One region of the Novosphingobium sp. TK46 genome, then DNA from elsewhere that is predicted to be linked to it. Evidence: predicted binding sites of a transcription regulator. Region 1 holds the regulator's gene; each other region holds the start of a gene.
What was found. The regulator LexA, encoded in region 1, represses DNA repair genes until DNA is damaged. The targets are predictions, from matches to a motif close to GTTCCNCNCTTGTTCT.
Positions count from the first base shown of each region.

Region 1 (6,346 bases):
ATGGTCGGAACCGGAGCCGCAATCGTCGTCGGGGGCGATGAAGGGCTCGATGAACTGTCGATCGACGGCGGCAGTGTCGTCGCTTCGATAGGCCTTCCCGCGCTTCCACGGCGGATCACGCCCGCCGATGCGGGGCTGCAGAGTCACCCGTTGGATCAGTTGCGTGGCGGTGACGCCGCTTACAATGCTGCGGCTTTGCGTCGGCTGCTGGATGGCGAAGCGGGCGCCTATCGTAACGCCGTTCTGCTCAATGCCGCCGCTGCGCTTATCCTTTCCGGAGAAGCCGCCGATTGGCGCGAAGGCGCCGAGGAAGCCGCTGAGGTGATCGACAAGGGCCTTGCCAAGACCCTGCTCGATTGCTGGATCGCCACAACAGCAAAGTAGGATCATGTCCGACAAGCTCAAAGAAATCTGCGCCACCAAGCGCGAGGAAGTCGCCACGCGCAAGGGCTTCGAGACCTTCGCCGACCTCGATGCCAAAGCGCGCGAGCAGACCGCGCCTCGTGGTTTTCGCCGTGCGTTGGAGGCGAAGGCGGCAAATGGTTTTGCCCTTATCGCTGAGATCAAGAAAGCATCCCCCTCTAAGGGGCTGATCAGGAATGACTTTCGTCCAGCCGAACACGCCATGGCCTATCAGCGCGGAGGCGCCGCCTGCCTCTCCGTGCTGACCGACGCATCCTATTTCCAAGGCCATGAAGATTATCTCGTCGATGCTCGTGCAGCGTGTGAACTGCCGGTCCTGAGAAAGGACTTCATGATCGATCCGTGGCAGGTTGCCGAAGCGCGTGCGATCGGGGCCGACGCGATCCTGATCATCGTAGCGGCGCTGGAAGATGAATTGATGATCGACATCGAAGCCGCCGCGATCGAGCGCGGAATGGATGTGCTCGTCGAAGTTCATAATGAGGATGAGATGCAGCGCGCGAGCACCTTGAAATCAGGCCTTATCGGCGTGAACAATCGTGACCTGAAACGCTTCGTGACCGATCTTGGGACGACCGAGCGGCTTACGGCCCTGGCGCCTGCGGGAACGCTGCTGGTGAGTGAAAGCGGGATCGAAAGTCACGCCGATATCGAACGGCTCGCCAAGTGTGGAACGCGCACGTTCCTGGTGGGGGAAAGCCTCATGCGACAATCCGACGTCGAAGCGGCAACGCACGCGCTTTTGTTTGGCTGAGGGGCAGCGTAAAGTCCCTGTCCTACCGCGAGCGGCTCTGCCATGATCGCCCGATGATAGATCACTCTTGGATATCGATCGGTCCTCGCTGCGATGAGCCCGATCGGCCTACCTTGCCACTGTTCAGGACACCGGCAACTGCGGCAATCAAACGATGAGCAAATCACTCACACACATCGATGACGACGGCACCGCGCGGATGGTCGATGTCGGTGCGAAGAACGAGACTCACCGTTTGGCGGTCGCATCCGGCCGCATCCGCATGAGCGCCGACGCCCTCGACGCCATCCGAAAGGGAAATGCTCCCAAGGGTGATGTACTTGGCACAGCGCGCATCGCCGGCATCATGGCAGCCAAGCGGACGGCTGACCTGATCCCGATGTGCCATCCTCTGGCGATCGACGCGGTCAACCTCGATTTCGCCTTTGAAGCTGATGCCGTCCGCGCCGTCGCCACTGCATCCCTGACCGGCAAGACCGGCGTGGAAATGGAAGCGATCACCGGGGTTACGATCGCCCTGGTCACGATCTACGACATGGCAAAGGCGCTGGATAAGGCGATGGTGATCGAGGATGTACGGCTGATCGAGAAGCGCGGCGGTAAATCCGGGCACTGGCGCGCGCTGCCGTCATGACCCGAGAGCCGCCGATCCCGCTCGAAGAGGCGCAGGCGCGGCTGCTGGCCTTGGTCTCGCCCTTGCCGATCGAGCGTATCGCAGTCGAAGCTGCGCTCGGGCATTACCTGGCCGAGCCGCTATTGGCGCGCCGAACCCAGCCTTTCGCCGCACTTTCGGCAATGGATGGCTATGCCGTTACCCAAGGCGATCTGAGCGGCCCATGGCGGATCGTCGGAGAAAGTGCGGCCGGGCATCCCTTCATGGAAAGCTTCTCAGCCGGACAAGCTATTCGCATATCGACCGGAGCGATGCTTCCCGCCGATGGAGCGGCGGTTATCCTGCAGGAGGATGTCACGCGCGACCTCGACCGCATCGTGCTGTCAGGCGATCGCCCATCACCGGCCAACAAGCATATCCGGCCGCGTGGCATGGACTTCTCGGAAGGTCAGCAAGTGCTGCCGCGCGGTATGGCAATGGGCCCTGCCCAACTGGCTTTGTCGCTTAGTGCCGGGCACGATGATATCGCTGTTCATCGCAAACCGAAGGTGCTGATCATGGATAGTGGGGACGAACTCTCTGCCCATCCAGCGACATGTTCGGATCACCAAATCCCCGCCAGCAATGGCGTGATGCTGGCGGCTATGGCGCGCTCCTTGCCCTGCGAGGTTCGCCGGATCGGCCCGATACCCGACACGCTCGGCGCGCTGGCAACTGCCTTCGCCAAGGGCTCCGACGCCGATGTCATCGTGACCAGCGGCGGTGCGTCGGTAGGCGATCACGACTTGGTCAAGCCGGCGCTCGAAGCCTGGGGTGCCGAACTGGGCTTTTGGCGCGTTGCTATCAAACCCGGAAAGCCGATCCTCGTCGCCACCAGGACAGTCGGCGCGAGGCAGCAGATCATACTCGGACTCCCGGGCAATCCTGTGTCGAGCCACGTGACGGCATACCTCTTCATGTTGCCGCTGCTGCGAGCGTTGCTCGGGGCGGCTGCTCCGACGCCGCGGTCTATGACCTTGCGGCTCGGCGCCCACTTGCGAGCAAACGGTGGACGACGCGCCTTCGTCCGCGCGTACTGGAACGGGCAGATCGTGATCGTTCATCCTCAGCAAGACAGCAGCGCATTGAGTGCGCTGGCGGTCAGCAACGTGCTTGTAGATCGTCCAGCCAACGCACAACCGGCAAGCGAGGGCGACGAGGTTATCGCGTACTGGCTCGAAAATGGCGGAATGGCTTGACGGGCAAATTTTTGTTGCTTACTTGTTCGCTAATTGTTCACGAGAACAACGCCCAAGGAGGCGGCGAAGATGTTGACGCGCAAGCAGCACGAATTGCTCAGGTTCATCCAGGTAAAGCTGGAGGAGACGGGTATCTCTCCCAGTTTCGAGGAGATGAAGGAGGCTCTTGATCTCAAGTCGAAGTCGGGCGTTCACCGCCTGATCTCGGCTCTTGAGGAGCGCGGTTTTATCCGCCGCTTGCCTAACAGAGCACGTGCTTTGGAAGTGCTCAAGCAGCCTGATAATCTTGGTGCACGCGTTGTCCCCTCGCGGTCGATTAGCACCGGTATCGATTTGGCGAAGCCGCGGGCGCCGACACCGCGTCCCGCCAACGATGTCATCGAAATCCCCCTGCATGGCCGTATCGCCGCTGGTATGCCGATCGAGGCGCTGGAGGGGCAAGCCATGTTGCCCGTTCCTGCCGCGCTGCTGGGTTCAGGCGAACATTACGCGCTTGAAGTCTCTGGCGATTCGATGATTGAGGCAGGCATACTCGACGGAGATTTCGCGCTGGTGAAGCGTACGAACACCGCTCGTGATGGCGAGATCGTGGTAGCCTTGATACGCGGCGAGGAAGCGACGCTGAAGTACTTGCGGCGCGAGGACGGGTTCGTACGACTGGATCCAGCTAACGCAGCGTACGAGCCTCAAATCTACGCAGTCGGAGAAGTCGAGGTTCAGGGTAAGTTGGCGGGGCTGTTACGCCGCTATCATTGAGCGGGGCTTCGCGTCGGGCTCAATGTATGAACCAGTTTCAACGCAATCCGAACTCGGGCGGAAGATGGCGGGATTTGATGTCGGACAGACACTTGGAATGGCGAGGCGCCAGTCATTCGTTGCTCGCGAAAGGCTGGTCCTTGGGCAATTTAATAGGGAGATCAGGCGTTTGCAAAGTATATCTCGGCGCTTGTCTAAATTTTACCGGCCAACATTCCATTACCCGGTGCGGTCGTCGTGCTGGGGCCAATTGATCGTTTGCGTTGCCAGGCCGTGACTTCCTGATGCCACCAACCATGCTGGCCCTCGCCTTGTGCAACGCTCGTCACCCTTGCGGACCGAAGATCGATTGCCAGTCCACCTGCCCTGGTGAGCAGCCGTCGATCTGCTTTCAACCAACGTGGTTGGCAGCTATTCGGCAGCCATCGATCCGATACCACAATATCGACCCTGTCACAGGAGGCCGCCAGCGCCCGCTCTGGCAAAGCACCATGGCTGCGCGTCAGAAGTACAGACCAGTCGCGTTCGCCCCTGCGTAAAGTCACAATACACGCATCACGATTACAGCGCGCGCCCGGCCATGCGGTGATGACCAACGGTGTCCCGCTCATCCCTGCCACCTCAATTAAATTATCCCGCGCGAAATTGCTTCGGCTCTCGCGCAGGATGAACAACTTACTGGCGTCGTCGCCGAGCAAGCCAACATGTCGTCCATCTCCCGATATCAACAGGTCAGCTGGCTGAACCACCACCACCAGAATTGTACCGATTGCGGCAGGCACCAACCCCAGCCAGCGGATTCGAGCGCTCCAGAGTGCCAGCCATAAACCGCCGACGACAAAGAGCATGAACGAACCGCCGCCAAATGCCGGCATGGTCGTCACAGCGCCGGGCTGTCGCGCGACCCATTGCGCGACGGCCTTCAATAGCCAGACCGCCGTGTCTGCCACCCACCACGCTGGTGCCCCAAAGCCAACCGTGTCGAGTACCAGTCCGATCAACACTGATGGCATGATAATCACTGTTGTCAGCGGGATAGCGACGACATTTGCAAGCGCTCCATAGATGCCGCCACGATGAAAATGGTAGAGCCCGATCGGCATCAAGGCTACCTCGATCAGTATCCCGGTCAGCAAAATCATTGCGAGATGGCGCCCACCCCGTACGAGCGGACTTTCTTCACGCGGCTTGAGGAAACTACGGATTGGCGCGGCGCCCGACAGCGCGACGATCGCCAGCACCGCTGCAAAACTCATCTGAAAACTGGGCCCCATGATCGCCTCGGGCCAGACGAGCAGGACGAGGAACGCGGCAAGCGCCAGCATTCTCAGCGACAGCGCCTCCCGGCCAAGCGCCAGCGCCGCCAGGACCAGCAAGGCTCCGATGCACGAACGAACCGTCGGGACTTGTGACCCGCTCAGCAGGGTGTAGCCGATTCCTGCGAGTGCGCCGCACCCCGCGGCCACGACCGGCAATCGCACTCTTAGCGCAAGCCACGGCCACAAGGCCAGCAGGCGCAAAGCCGCGAAGTAGAGCGCTCCGATGACGGCGCTCACATGCAGGCCACTGATAGAGAGCAGGTGGGCGAGACCGGAATCGCGCATTGCCTGCGCGTCGATGGCAGTGATGCCGCCCATATCACCCGTCGTTAGGGCTGCTGCTATGCCAGCCTGCTCAGGCGAAAGCTGGGCGCGCACATGATCGGTCAACCGGCGCTGCACCTCATTCAACCGTGCTCCACCTGCCCCCGGCTTGACGACCTCCAGCGGGGACAGGGCCGTTCCGGTAGCGGCGAGCCCGGCAAACCACGCGGAACGTGCGAAGTTATAAGAGCCAGGCAGCATTGGCGGCGCCGGCGGGACCAGACGCGCACGTACCTGCACGATCGCGCCCGGCTGCAAAGTACCCAAAGCAGCCTTGTCGTCAGGCAAGTTGAGCCGAACGCGGATTGCGCGAGCCGTACCAGGCTCTCGCGTGGCCATGATGATCCGGCTTCGTGTTTGTGCCGGTTGCTTTTCGATGGAGAGGATCCTCCCCGCGAGCATCGCAACGCCAGGATGTGCGATCGGCTCGGCGCCTATCATGCTTGAACGAACCCAGACCGAGCCGCAGCCTGCGGCCACCACGAACGGGATGACGATCCCGGTTAGACGAAGATAAGGGTAGTGTCCGTGCTCCCGCAAGATCGCTGCCGATGCCATGCTGATCCCGATGCAGATCGCCATCAGAGCGAGCCAATGGCCCTGCGCCGGTAACGTGAACCATAAAGCTATGCCGCTTCCGAACGCCACGGCCAGCCACGGCGCCCGCTCGAAGCCTGCTTCGCCAAGAAAACGTTCGAGAGCGGCCAAGCCTCTCGACAAGCGGCGCAGGCTGTTCCATGGCCGATGTTGCAATGCAGCGCTCTTCGAAGTGATGGGGGCGGAATATGGCGGCGCGCGGCGCGTACGCCACCCGCGTATTGGACAGGAAGGTTGGCTAGATGGCAAGCGGCAGCGTAGCAGCAGCAGCCCAGGGCGAAAGGATTGACCCTGTGCATCCTGCTGGCACGCGTCCGGTGGT
Region 1 covers NZ_CM143963.1:3,678,754-3,685,099, forward strand. The annotation lists gene trpD (anthranilate phosphoribosyltransferase) at 1-384, shown strand, start outside; gene trpC (indole-3-glycerol phosphate synthase TrpC) at 389-1,177, shown strand; gene moaC (cyclic pyranopterin monophosphate synthase MoaC) at 1,332-1,811, shown strand; gene ACXJ1Z_RS17575 (molybdopterin molybdotransferase MoeA) at 1,808-3,028, shown strand; gene lexA (transcriptional repressor LexA) at 3,098-3,784, shown strand; gene ACXJ1Z_RS17585 (ComEC/Rec2 family competence protein) at 3,979-6,135, opposite strand; gene gltX (glutamate--tRNA ligase) at 6,267-6,346, shown strand, end outside.

Region 2 (6,346 bases), 700 kb from region 1:
TTAGGGCCTTCTGCCTTTTTGAGCATCGCTCAACGCCCCCGATGTAGCACCCAATCGTCGTCTGTCTGTTGAGCTTTCGTAGGCTTTTCAGACAGGTGGACGGATTATGGCAGACCAAGGCACATCACGCCGCGACGTGCTCGGCGGCGGCGCAGTGGCAATGGGAATGGCCTTGGGTGCGACGCCGGCGCTAGCGCAGCAGCAGGGCGGCGCAAGTGCGACAGCCGCACGCCCGTTGCTCGATCCTCGCACGAAGTACCCGACCGGACCGTTCCCCGAGCAGCCGCAGCCTTGGCCCGCACTCGCCAGCAAGATGGACCCGCGCCCCGATCACGGCGAGACCAGCTATCGTGGCTCGGGGCGCTTGCTTGGACGCAAGGCGCTGCTGACCGGAGGCGACAGCGGCATCGGTCGCGCCGCCGCGATCGCCTTTGCGCGCGAAGGTGCCGACGTCGCGATCAACTATTACCCGACCGAGGAGCCGGACGCGCGCGAGGTCGTCGAACTGATCCGCGCCGCCGGGCGCAAGGCGATCGCCCTGCCGGCAGACATCCGCAGCGAGGCGGCATGCAAGAAGCTGGTCTCGCAAGCCGTCGAAGGGTTGGGTGGCCTGGACCTGTTGGTCAACAACGCGGCATATCAGCAGAGCAAGGCCGACATAAGCGAGATCAGCGACGAGCAGATGGTTCGCACGTTCGAAACCAACTACTTCGCTATGTTCCGCATCAGCAAGGCGGCGATCCCGCACATGAAGCCGGGATCCGTGATCCTCAACACCGGGTCGGTAAACTCCTACGATCCGGGAGAAGAGCTGCTCGACTATGCCAGTACAAAGGGTGCGATCCTGATATTTACCAAGGGCTTGGCAAAGCAACTTGCGAAAAAAGGTATCCGCGTCAACATGGTTGCGCCGGGGCCGATCTGGACCCCGCTGCAAGTCGCCGGGGGACAGCTGCCCGGCACGCTGGGAGAGTTCGGCAAGAATACGCCGCTCGGCCGGCCCGGGCAGCCAGCCGAACTGGCGGCCCTCTACGTGATGATGGCGTCCGATGAATCGAGCTTTACCACTGGCGGCGCGGTTGGCGCCAACGGTGGCAAGGGCAACCCCTGACCGCTCAGTCGGCCGGCTTTACGAAGCTGTCGATCACGCGCTTTCGACCGGCCTGCTCGAAGTCGATCTCGAGCTTGTTGCCTTCCTGCCCGGCGATCGTGCCATAGCCGAACTTGTCATGGAACACGCGCGCACCGACCTTGACGTCGGTGCGCGGCTTGGCCGCAAAGCTCGCAGCCGATCGCGTGCTTTCCGCCACCCGCTTGGGCACGGTCTCGAACTGGGCGGCCACCGCGCGTTGCCAGCCCGGTCCGCGCGTGACGATCCGTGAAGGTTGCGATGCGGCGACGCTGGCGAAGGGATCGGAATGCTCTGACCACTGGGCGCGCCACAGCGATGCTCCGCCGCTCATCGTGGTTTCCTGAACGACGTGTTCGTCCGGCAGTTCGGCGATGAAGCGCGACGGGATCGAGCTGTTCCACTGGCCATAGATGCGGCGATTGGCCGCGTGCAGGATGGTGCATTTACGTTTGGCGCGGGTGATCGCGACATAGGCGAGGCGGCGTTCCTCCTCCAGACTGGCGAGACCGCCCTCGTCGAGCGAGCGCTGCGACGGGAACACGCCTTCCTCCCAGCCGGGGAGGAACACGTTGTCGAACTCCAGACCCTTGGCCCCGTGCATCGTCATGATCGTGACCTTCTCGGTCTCGTCGGCGGCCTCGTTGTCCATCACCAGACTGACGTGTTCGAGAAAATCGCCCAGCGTCTCGTATTCTTCCATGGCGCGCGCAAGCTCGGCGAGGTTCTCCAGCCGTCCGGCTGACTCAGCCGTTTTCTCGGCCTGCAAGGCATCGGTATAGCCGCACTCGTCGATCACCGTACGCAGCAGTTCCGCAGGGGAGGTCGTTCCCGCAAGATCGCGCCACCGTGCGAAGTCGCGCATCAGCGCCAAGAATGTATTTCGCGCCCGCGCCGGCAGCTCGTCGGTATCGGCGATCTCGATCGCGGCCGACGCCAGCGGCAGTCCGCGCCGCCGGGCATGGACGTGCAGCTTCTCGAGCGCCTTTGCGCCCAGACCGCGCTTGGGTGCGTTGTAGATCCGCTCGAACGCGAGATCGTCGGCGGGCTGCGCGATCACACGCAGGTAAGCCAGCGCATCCCGGATCTCGGCGCGCTCGTAGAAGCGGAAGCCCCCGACGATGCGATAGTTCAGACCGATCTGGATAAACCGATCCTCGAACTCGCGGGTCTGGTATTGCGCCCGCACCAGGATCGCGACCTGAGCCAAAGATGCGCCTTCGCGTTCGATCCGCTCGATCTCTTCGCCGACCCTGCGCGCTTCTTCGGGGCCGTCCCAGATCCCGATCACGCGAACCGGATCGCCCGGGTGCCGCTCGGTCCACAACGTCTTGCCCAGCCGCTGGCTGTTTTCGTTGATCAGCCCCGATGCGGCGGCGAGGATCTGGGGCGTGGAGCGATAGTTCTGTTCAAGCTTGATGACCTTGGCGCCGGCAAAGTCCTTTTCGAACCGCAGGATGTTTTCCACCTCTGCACCACGCCACGAGTAGATCGACTGGTCGTCATCACCCACGACGCAGATGTTCTGCCGGCCTTGCGCGATCAGGCGTAACCACAGGTACTGCACCTGATTGGTATCCTGATATTCGTCCACCATGACATACTTGAAACGCTGGCGGTATTGATCCAGCACTTCGCGATTGTCGCGCAGGATATTGACCATGTGCAGCAGCAGATCGCCGAAATCGCAGGCGTTGAGCGCCTTCAGCCGCGCCTGGTAAAGCCGATAGAAATGTTGCCCCTTGCCATTGGCATAGGCTTCGTTCTCCACCGCGTCGAGTTGATCGGGATTGAGGCCGCGGTTCTTCCAGCGATCGAGGCAACCTGCCAGCGATCGCGCAGGCCAGCGCTTTTCATCCAGGCCTTCCGCCTGGATCAACTGCTTGAGCAGGCGCAGCTGATCGTCGGTGTCGATGATCGTGTAATTGGACTGCAGGCCGACCAGTTCGGCATGACGGCGCAGCATCTTGGCCGCGATGGAGTGGAAGGTGCCGAGCCAGGGCATGCCCTCCACTGCGGGGCCGATCAGATGTCCGACCCGCTCGCGCATTTCACGCGCCGCCTTGTTGGTGAAAGTGACGCACAGGATCTCTGATGGCCATGCGAGCCGTGCGCGGACGAGGTGCGCAAGGCGCGCGGTGAGGGCGGCCGTCTTGCCCGTACCGGCGCCTGCAAGCATCAGCACCGGCCCTTCCGTGGTCAGCACCGCCTCGCGCTGGGGCGTGTTCAAGCCATCGATCAGCGGGTCGGCCGGGCGGTCGCGGCCGGTGGCGGGCAGGGGGGATGAAGGAAGGTTCACACGTGAACAGCTAGGGAACGGATTACCGCCGCGCAAGGTCGCTTGACCGCACAGTGGGAACATTCGCCGCGCTGGTTCGTCGCTTGATCCTGAACACAGATCAAGGAGTTCCACATTGCGCAAGACTCTACTCGCCGGCGCTGCCGCCTTCGTTCTGACCGCCGCACCGTCCGTTCTGTTCGCACAGGATCCCTCTCCCACACCGCCACAGGGTTCCGCCGCACCCGCCCCTGAGGCTGACGGCACCACGACCGTGACGACGACCGAGACCACCACGTCGTCCACGCCTCAGGCCGCCAAGGGAACCGAAGCCGGTCGCACGGTCGCGATGACGACCAAGCAGAAGACCGTCTATGCAACCTGGCCCGCCCAGCGCCGGACCGATTACGATGCGCTTACCGGCGAATACCAGACGTACTATTGGACCCTCACGCCGGTGCAGCAGGAAGGCTACTGGGCTCTGACTCCGGATCAACGCGGCCAGATCTACAAGATGTCGCCAGAGCAGCGCGCGACCGCGTGGAAGTCGATCGAGCAGCAGCTGGCCGGACAGACGCCGACCACGCCCGAGGGGCAGGCCAATCCTCCCGGACAGGGCGTGCCGACTGCCGGCGTCCCGAACCCGCAGACTGCCAACCAAGCGGCGCAACCCGCTATGCCTGCCGACGAGAGCTACCAGGGCGGTCCGTACAAGGGCGCGAAGACCCCGGCGCCCGCCGACGCGATGGGCAAGGACTACCCGGTCTGCAGCAAGACCGTGACCGACGGCTGCCGCAATCGCGGTGGCAAGTAAGCTGATCTAACGCGATCCCTCTCCCGCCGGGAGGGGGATCAGCCCTCGCGCCGCATCAGGTGCAGGCGCGCCTTGCCGACATCTCGGGTGACCTCGGTGACGTAGCCCTTGATCGCCGCGTCCTCGCGGTTGCCGGTCTCGAGACTGACCCACGCCGAGGGCGAGATCCAGCCCAGCCGCGTGAGCTTGTCGATCGCGACGACCCCGGCGCCGGTCCCGTAGGGCGGATCGAGCAGCACCAAGTCAAGCGGCTCGCCACGGACCGCGCCCATCGACAGAACCGACGTCGCGCGAACATCGCATCTGTCCTGCGCGCGCAAGTTGGCGATGTTGGTCCGCAAGGCCCGGATCGCGGCAGGATCCTGCTCGACGAAGATGCAGTTCGCGGCACCCCGGCTCAACGCCTCGAGGCCGAGCGCTCCTGATCCGGCAAAGAAGTCGGCGACGCGCAAGTCGGCGAAATCGCCGAGCCGACTGGCAAGCATCGAGAACAGCGTCTCCCGCGTGCGATCGGATGTCGGGCGGGTCGTGTCGCCTTCGGGCGCGACGAGGTTGCGGCCGCGCCATTCACCCGCGACGATCCTCATGCCTTTGCCGCTCCGGCTCGCGTTTCCAGGCCCTTGCGAAAGGCTTCGATCTGCTTGGCGGTGATCTCGACCGCCGCGCCCTTGGGCAGTTCGTCGAGGGCAAAGGGACCATAGCCGACACGGATCAGGCGGCTGACTTCCAACCCAAGATGTTCAAGCACGCGGCGCACCTCGCGGTTCTTGCCTTCGGTGATGGTCATCTGGATCCACTGGTTGCGCCCGGTGCTGCGCTCCATGTTGGCGTCGATCCGGCCGTACCGCATGCCCTCGATCTCGATCCCCTCGATCAGTTCTTCCAACTGAGCCTGCGTCACGGCTCCGAACGCGCGAGCACGGTACGTGCGCGGAACCTTGGTGGCCGGCAGTTCCAGCAGCCGCTTGAACTCGCCATCGTTGGTCAGGAGCAAGAGCCCCTCGGTGTTGAAGTCGAGCCGGCCGACCGGCATCAGCCGCCCGGCGCCTTGCGGCAGGGCATTGCGCAAGGCGGTGTAGATCGTCGGCCGACCAGCGGGATCGCTCTCGGCCGTGATGAGGCCGGCGGGTTTGTGAAAGGCGAACAGGCGTGTCGCTTCGGCGGCCTTCACCGCCACGCCGTCGACGCTGACGCCGCGCAAGTCCTTGAGCAACGTAGCGGGGGTGGTGACGACATCGTCGCCGATCTTCACGCGGCCTTCGGTGATCATGCGCTCTACCTCACGGCGGCTGGCGACGCCGGCGCGGGCGAGCAGCTTGGCGATGCGATCCCCTTCCTGACCCTCGGCCCGCAAGGGAATCGAGGTCTTGGGGGCGGCATTCGGGTTTGCCGTCGAGGCACGCTTGATGCGCGGCGCGGGCGGCTTGGCGAACGGGCCTCGCTGGGCGGCGGGTTCGCGTGGCGGGCCACGACGACTGCCGGGCGTTGCGCCGAACTTGCCGCCGAACGAGCCGCCGGACTTTCTGGGAGGTTGGGACATGCACAGCGCATAGCTGTTGATCGCGTGATCATCCAGCCTTCCCATTGCGCCGCCGCCCGCTAATCATGCGCGTTTTCACACCATGAGGGAGTCGGCGTGGCCGGAACGATCGAGACGGAGCGCTCCACGGGCGCAACAGCCCGGCGCCCGGGCATCATGGGATCGATCGCGCCGTACTGCGAGAAGGAGTCGCTGGCGGCATTCGCCCTGGGCGTATCCTCGGGCTTTCCGTTCGCGATGATCGGCGCGACCCTGACGACCAGATTGGCGCAGGACGAAATTCAAAAGTCAACGATTACCGCGTTTACACTGGCCTTTCTCGTCTACAATCTGAAGATCTTCTGGGCCTGGATCGTCGATGGCGTGCGGCTGCCTCTTATCGGCAGGATGGGGCAGCGCGTCTCGTGGATGCTTGTGGTTGGCGTGCTGGTCATCGCGGCGACCATCAATCTGGCGATGGTCGATCCGGCCAACGATCTACCCGGAACCGTGCTCGCTGCGGTGCTGGTCGGCATCGCCGGCGCGACATACGATATCGTCATAGACGCCTATCGGATCGAGACGCTCAAGCCTTACCAGCTCGGA
Region 2 covers NZ_CM143963.1:2,980,689-2,987,034, forward strand. The annotation lists gene ACXJ1Z_RS14300 (SDR family oxidoreductase) at 107-1,111, shown strand; gene ACXJ1Z_RS14305 (ATP-dependent helicase) at 1,116-3,407, opposite strand; gene ACXJ1Z_RS14310 (hypothetical protein) at 3,544-4,221, shown strand; gene rsmD (16S rRNA (guanine(966)-N(2))-methyltransferase RsmD) at 4,260-4,808, opposite strand; gene ACXJ1Z_RS14320 (pseudouridine synthase) at 4,805-5,806, opposite strand; gene ACXJ1Z_RS14325 (AmpG family muropeptide MFS transporter) at 5,918-6,346, shown strand, end outside.
Region 2: the regulator LexA is predicted to act here: its motif matches at 3,432-3,447, upstream of ACXJ1Z_RS14305 (ATP-dependent helicase).

Region 3 (6,346 bases), on a different replicon from region 1:
GATCCACGCGAGCACCGGCGATCGAGCGCACGCCGGTGACCTTCTGCGCTTCCCACGCACGCACCACGCCAGCGACCGTGCCGATGTCGCCGATGCCGATGGCGGGATAGCCTTGTATCGCTGCGGCTCCGAACAGCTCCTCGGGGCTCGATGCACCGCGCAGCAGTGAAAAGTGAGTGAGGATCTGGAGTTCGACGTACTCGGTCACGCGAACACCCCATGGATCCACCACGAGAGATCGCCGGTCGCGTTGTCCATGCCATCGCCGCGCCGGAACACCCAGAAGCGCCCGCCCTGCTCGTCTTCGATGCGAAAGTAGTCGCGCACCGCCCAGACTTCCTTGTCCCGGCGCCACCATTCGCCGTGGATCCGTTCAGGCCCATCGCCAGCGACGACCTTGTACGCCGTGCCGCGCCATTCGAACCGCTTGGGAGGTTGGTCGGGCAACAGCGCCATCACGCCCCACAGCGGCTCGGGCCGGGCAAACATGCGAACCGGGCGCTGCCACTTGGGCCAGCTCTCCGGCACGGCGATCGGGCTGACGCGCTCGGTTGCGCGCTCGGGCACATGACTGGCGACCGGTGCCATCCTGTAAACGGCATGCTCGCCAACGCGGCCCGCCACGACGTCGACGAGGCGGGCAGGATCTCGCACCTGGACGTCCCCTGCGAGGATCTTGCCAAGGTCCACGGCATCGAGGGGCTCGGTGTGTGGCGCGGCGAGCCGAAACTGCTCGAGGCCCATGCCAGGATCGATCCGCTCGATCTTGAGCTTGAGGAGCCGCAGAAGGTGCGCCGCTTCCCGGGTCGGCCGCGACGTGCCGACAGCAATGACCTCCTCGCCACCGTCGACGCGCAGAGCCGACAGCCGCAGCGATCGTGCACCCAGCCCTCGCGCCTGCAGGACCCCGGCCATGTCGCCAAGCAGATCGGCCATGACCTGGGCGATCGCCTCGGCCGTGCCGATGGGTTCGAGCAAGCGGCGTTCGACCAGCGGGATCTCCAGATCCTCGCGCGGTGTGATCGGCTCTGCAACCGAACCCAGCGCCTGGTCGAGCCGCTTGATGGCAAGCAGGCCAAGGCGGCGGGCGAGCGGCCCGCGTGCGACCGGCAGCAAGTCTGCGATCGTCTCGAACCCGAACTTGCGCGCTGCAGCAAGCGCGGAGCTCTCCAGGCGCAACGCGGCGATCGGCAGCGGCGTGATCGCACGCACCGTCGCGCCAGGCGGGACGATGGTGAGCTCACTGGACGCGAACCGTGCCAGCGCGTGCGCGGCACCGGGCGTGTCGGCGATTGCGACGCGTGCGGTGAACCCGGCACGCCGGCAGAAGGCCACAAGGCGCTCACAGAAGCGCTTCTCGCCGCCGTGGAGGTGATCGCAGCCTGTCAGGTCGAGCCATAGCCCATCGGGTGGCACCGCCGAGGCTATGGGCGACCATCGGCGCACCGCGAGCAAGGCCAGTCGGTCCAGCAGCTGCGCATCCGCATCAGCATCGGCGGGGCGCAAATCGAGATCGGACACCAGCGCTCGCGCGTGGGTCGCCGCCATACCGGCGTGGATCCCGAGCCTGGACGCGGCGGCGCAGACCGCGACGATCTCTTCACGTCGTCCGACCTTGCCGACCACCGCCATGGGAGCATCTTCTGGAATGTCCGCGACGACAGCCGAAGCAGCGCCTTCGTCCTTCCCGGCCCGCTTGAACGGATGTTGTGCAGCCTCCGATCGCCGGCCAAGCTCACGCATCGCCGGCTGCGCGTGCTTGGGCAGCGCATCGATCTGCTGCTGAACCTCGCCGCGCTCGCAGCCTCGTGCCCAACGCGCGCCGGGCCGCCACCCGCCTCCGCGCGGAACGGAGCAGGCACCCGGATCATCGTCGACAGGAAGCTGGAGGGCGGTGCGCTCAGGCGGCGGCTGTGCGGACCGTTCCAACCGTCTCAGCCGCTCGATGGCCAAGTCCGGCAGGAACAGCGAGACGACCCGTCTCATCGCAGCCCTCCAGTATCATTGAGAAAGGTTCGCCGCCGCGCTGACGCGCAAGCTCTACCAACCAGCGTGAGCGGCCGATGCCGGGGACAGCGAGCCGCTCGGATGGAGCGCTGGCAATCCGCCAACGTGTCCACGCGGTCGATGGCTCCTCCAGCGGATCTCGGTCGCGGTTGCGTCGGTGGCGCAGGATAAGCACTGGCAGATCGGCTTCAGCCGCGACAAGCTGCAGGCGCCGGCTCGCCACCATCGATATCTTACGTGCCTCAGCGATCACCGTGCACGGCGTGCCATCGCGCACGGCGTCCTCGACAACGGCCAGTAGCGCCTGCTCGTCGCGGGGTTGCACGTGAATGACATGGGCGGCCGACAGACCCGCTTGCGCCACGCCTGGTGCGTAGAGATCGTTGCGGCAACTCGCCCATAGCACCGGTGCGCCAGTGGCACTCGCCTCGCGCGCAGCGATGCCGGCGATGAACAGCGTCGCGGCTGCATCGTCGACAAGCGAGCAGCTGCGGGCGGCAATTTCGTGCAACGCGCCGGCACGCAAGCCCTCGCCCGCAAGCCGCTTGTCGAGGGCTTCGACCCCGAACGGCAAGCTGCGGTACGCTGGCGCAGGCGCGGCCAGAGACCTTAGCTCCTCCAGGATTGGTTGTATTTTCTCGTTGGCGACCGGCATGTCATCAGACTCATGTGTTCCGCTTATGTTCTGCTAATGCAGCTCGTCGGTCAAGGGTTCCTGGCCTAGCGGGCACGTCCCTTGCGTGAACAGCAGTGGAACACTCAGGGGATAAACCCGGTACAAAGTGCTTTCAAAATATTGCAGAATGATTCACAGACGAGCCATGCCGATCCGTGCCGAGAACCGCTGGTTTTACCCGATCGACTGGCCACAGCTATCGAACGCGATCCGGTTCGGGCGCGCGCAATCGCGTTGCGAGCGGTGCAAGCGGCCGCACATGCGCAAGGTGCTGCATCTGGGCGATGGCCGGTGGTGGGACGCCGATGCGCATCGCTGGAGAAGCGGCAAGGGCAAGGTCATCACGGTGGGCGGGGCGAACCTGCTGACTGTGCGAAGCACCTATGTCGTGCTCGCCTGTGCACACCTCGATCACGATCCCGGCAACAACGAGCCTGCGAACTTGGCTGCCCTATGCCAGCGCTGCCACATGCTGCATGACGCCGCCGAGCACCGCTGGCAACGCTGGTGGAACGTCTTCCGGCGCCGCGCGATGCGCGATTTGTTCGAAGACGCTCAGCGCTCGGCGACACCGAATGTCGCGTCTGCCAAGGCAGTCAGGAAGGCTCGATGCCAATCGTCTGCATGAACATCTGAAGGCGTCAGGTTCACGTAGAGACCGTTGTCGGTGGGTATGACGTAAAAGCCGGTGCCGTCGGGATCGCCCGTCGTCACCAAGCTTACGAGCCAGTGTCGGTCCTGATCGAGCCGATGTATTTCGAACCCGTTGGCGATCAGCTTTGCCGCCAGCTCGTCGATGACGGATACGAGGGGCCGCGAGGTGCCTATCTCCTTGTTTGGCGAGGCAAGCGTCATCGGCTTGCCTGCGCGTCGTCGATACCACCAGTCCGATTATCACCCTTCGCGATTTCATGCAGGGTTCGGCGCAGCTGTTTGCGGTTTGCTTCGTCATCCTCCGGATCATCGTCGAATAATCCCTGGATCAGGTCCTCACGGACATGAGGCTCAAATTCGATGCCGACCTGCATGCAAGCAGCATCCACGTCTTTGGCAATACGATCGTATCGCCCCTGGTTGATCCCCTCGGGCATGATCTTGCCGCTCATGGCTTCACCGGAGCAAGTCTGGCCTGCGCATCGCTGGCGAGCTTGCGGTAAGCATCCAGCATGGCGAGCGACGTGATCTTGCCGATGTCCGTCGACGTGTAGGCACCGCCAAGCGCGCCGACGCCGATATCGAGGAGGAGACCACCACCGACCAGGCTGACGTCCTTCTTCCGCGCCGATCCGGTCGAGACGACGCGTTGCACGCCTGTTTTCACCTCGACCAGCGAGAGCATGATCTGGCTTTCGAGCGTTTTGGTCTTGAGCCCGAGCGCTGAACCAAATGCACCGCCAACGCCGCCGCCGCCGCCGCGGCTGTTGGCATCGGAGTAGAGAACCTGCGCCTGCAGGAGGTAGTCGGCTGCCGTCAGGGTGGCGCCAGTGAGCGCCTGGCCATTGGCAACGGAGCCGCCGGCGGCGAGTGCCCTTTCGCGCTGAAGCGCGTCGAACCCGCCTCCACGCTCGACGACGAGGAAGCAGTTGGATCGAGCGGCCAGGAGCTTGAGCAGCGGAAGCGGATCAACCTTGGCCGTCGAGCCGCCGTTCTGGCGCTCCGCCATCTGGACCAAGGCGCGCATACCCGGTGGGAGCTGGTCGTCGACGCTCGGTGCCTTGTCCTCAATCAGCGCGACCGTGCCGAGGGGCTGCGTGCATTGAGGAAGCTGCGAGTTCTCATCGACGCCGGTGCCGCCCTGCCCCAACTTCTGAGCCATGGCCGGGGAGGTGATGCAGGCAGCGAGCGTGAGTGCGAAAAGGCAGGTCTTGTTCATCGGTGTTCTCCAGGCGAAGATATCGTGGAAGGTGTCTGTCTGGCGGTCATCGTGCGGGGGGCCCAGACATCGCGAGGCAGGATCTCGGGTTGCTGCTCGAAGGCTTTGCGGATGTGGCGGTGGACGCTCTCGCGGGTCGGCTGCTCGGACGCCGGCAGGCGCAAGGTTGCATAGCCTGCAGCGGCCATCATGCGATCGCGACGGGCATCCTGCTCAGGCCGGTGAGATCGATCGTCCAGCTCGATAAGCATGATGACCTTGCCGCTTCCGCGATCCTCGACAACGAAGTCGACCCGCTTGCTCGAAAACCGGTTGCGTACGGTTGTGGCCTGGGAGCGGTTCAACCCCTTCTTGGGTGCCAGAATCGCACCCATCGAGACCTGCGCGTGGACCCGCGCCCATGGAACCGCGCTTTCGATGTAGGCGATCGTGCGGCGCTCTATGTTCGTCATCAGCGGTGCCGGTCGCACATCGAGAGTTGGTCCGGACGGCCGACCGAGCCATGCTTTCAAGAGTATGGCGATCCCGAAGAGGATCAGGAACGGCACGATGCTGTGCAGGAGGGAGGCGTCAGCCATCGACAAACCCTCCCGACACGCGCTGCGCCGCAGCCACGCGGACCTGAACCCTGGCGCGGTGGAGCCGCAAGCATGTCCCGAACAGCCCGACGAACGTCACGGCGATGCGACCGACGAGGACCGCCGCGAACAAGGCAAAGCCGATGGCGGCGACGTCAGCTAGAAGCTGCTGGCGCGCCGTAATGGCCGCCATCTCTTCGCAACGAGCAGGGTTGTGCACTTCGGCATGGCACGCACGCGGTTGGGTGATGGTGATGGCGTCGGCAAACTCCTGAAGCCCGCCCTGGCGGACGATGGAGGCCAACGTATTGGATGGTTCGATCATGTGTTCGCTCCTCATCGGCTGCGTTCGATGTTGCGTTCGGGTAGGTCGACTTCCTTGGCCGGCGGCGGCATCGTCGGCTCCTTGGCCGTCCCCGAAAGTTCGAGACCATGGCTCGGAAAAGCCGTTTGGGCGGCGCTGCCCATCAAGATGTCCGCTGGAATGGTCTGGCTGAACGTGCCCGCCTTTGAGGTGTCGATGCTGCGGCCAGTGTCGATCGGCTTCTCGCCGATCGTTTCGAGCGCGCTCGACTTGTCTCCCGGGTTGCGGGAGATCGTGCCGAGCAACTCGCTCTTGTCGTTGGTGAAGATCTCGATGTCCGACCGGACCCGGGTCAGCATCACGTAGGTCAGTCGCTGGGTTGCAAGGTTCTGCTCAGCCGAGTGCATCGCACCGATGCCCTTCTCGGTGGTCATGCCTTGCGCCTGGTGCATGTTGATCGCGTAGGAGAGCCCGAGCCGTTCGAGCATCTTGTCCCCTTGCTGAAGCTCCAGGATCTCGCCCTTGGCGTTCTCGACCTTCACGCCGTTCTCGCTGACCGAGAGAACTTTGGCTCCGTCCGAGTTAAGCAGCCCGCGCTCCTTGTCGTTGGCTGTCCAGCGGATCTTGTCGCCCTCGTGAAGGGTCGTATCCATTTTCTCCGATAGGTTCAGCGCGTCCTTCTTGTCGTCCGGACTGATCCGCTGGGGGTCGAACCGGATCTCCTTGCCGCCCTCGTTGCGCAAGACGACGCGGCCCTTCGTATCGGATCCAAGCACGGTGTAGCGGCCACGCGGCAGGCTCACCGTGGGTGAGTTGCGCACGACATCCAAAACCAGACCCGCCTTGTAGGTCTGGGTGTAACGCATCTCCTCGCGCGTGGCGTTGATCTGCTGGAGCGTCGTAAGATC
Region 3 covers NZ_JBSZKB010000002.1:164,304-170,649, reverse strand. The annotation lists gene ACXJ1Z_RS19010 (error-prone DNA polymerase) at 1-208, opposite strand, end outside; gene ACXJ1Z_RS19005 (Y-family DNA polymerase) at 205-1,632, opposite strand; gene ACXJ1Z_RS19000 (ImuA family protein) at 1,901-2,662, opposite strand; gene ACXJ1Z_RS18995 (hypothetical protein) at 2,829-3,311, shown strand; gene ACXJ1Z_RS18990 (hypothetical protein) at 3,535-3,789, opposite strand; gene ACXJ1Z_RS18985 (CsgG/HfaB family protein) at 3,786-4,556, opposite strand; gene ACXJ1Z_RS18980 (DUF2726 domain-containing protein) at 4,553-5,134, opposite strand; gene ACXJ1Z_RS18975 (hypothetical protein) at 5,127-5,459, opposite strand; gene mobF (MobF family relaxase) at 5,471-6,346, opposite strand, start outside.
Region 3: the regulator LexA is predicted to act here: its motif matches at 2,679-2,694, upstream of ACXJ1Z_RS19000 (ImuA family protein).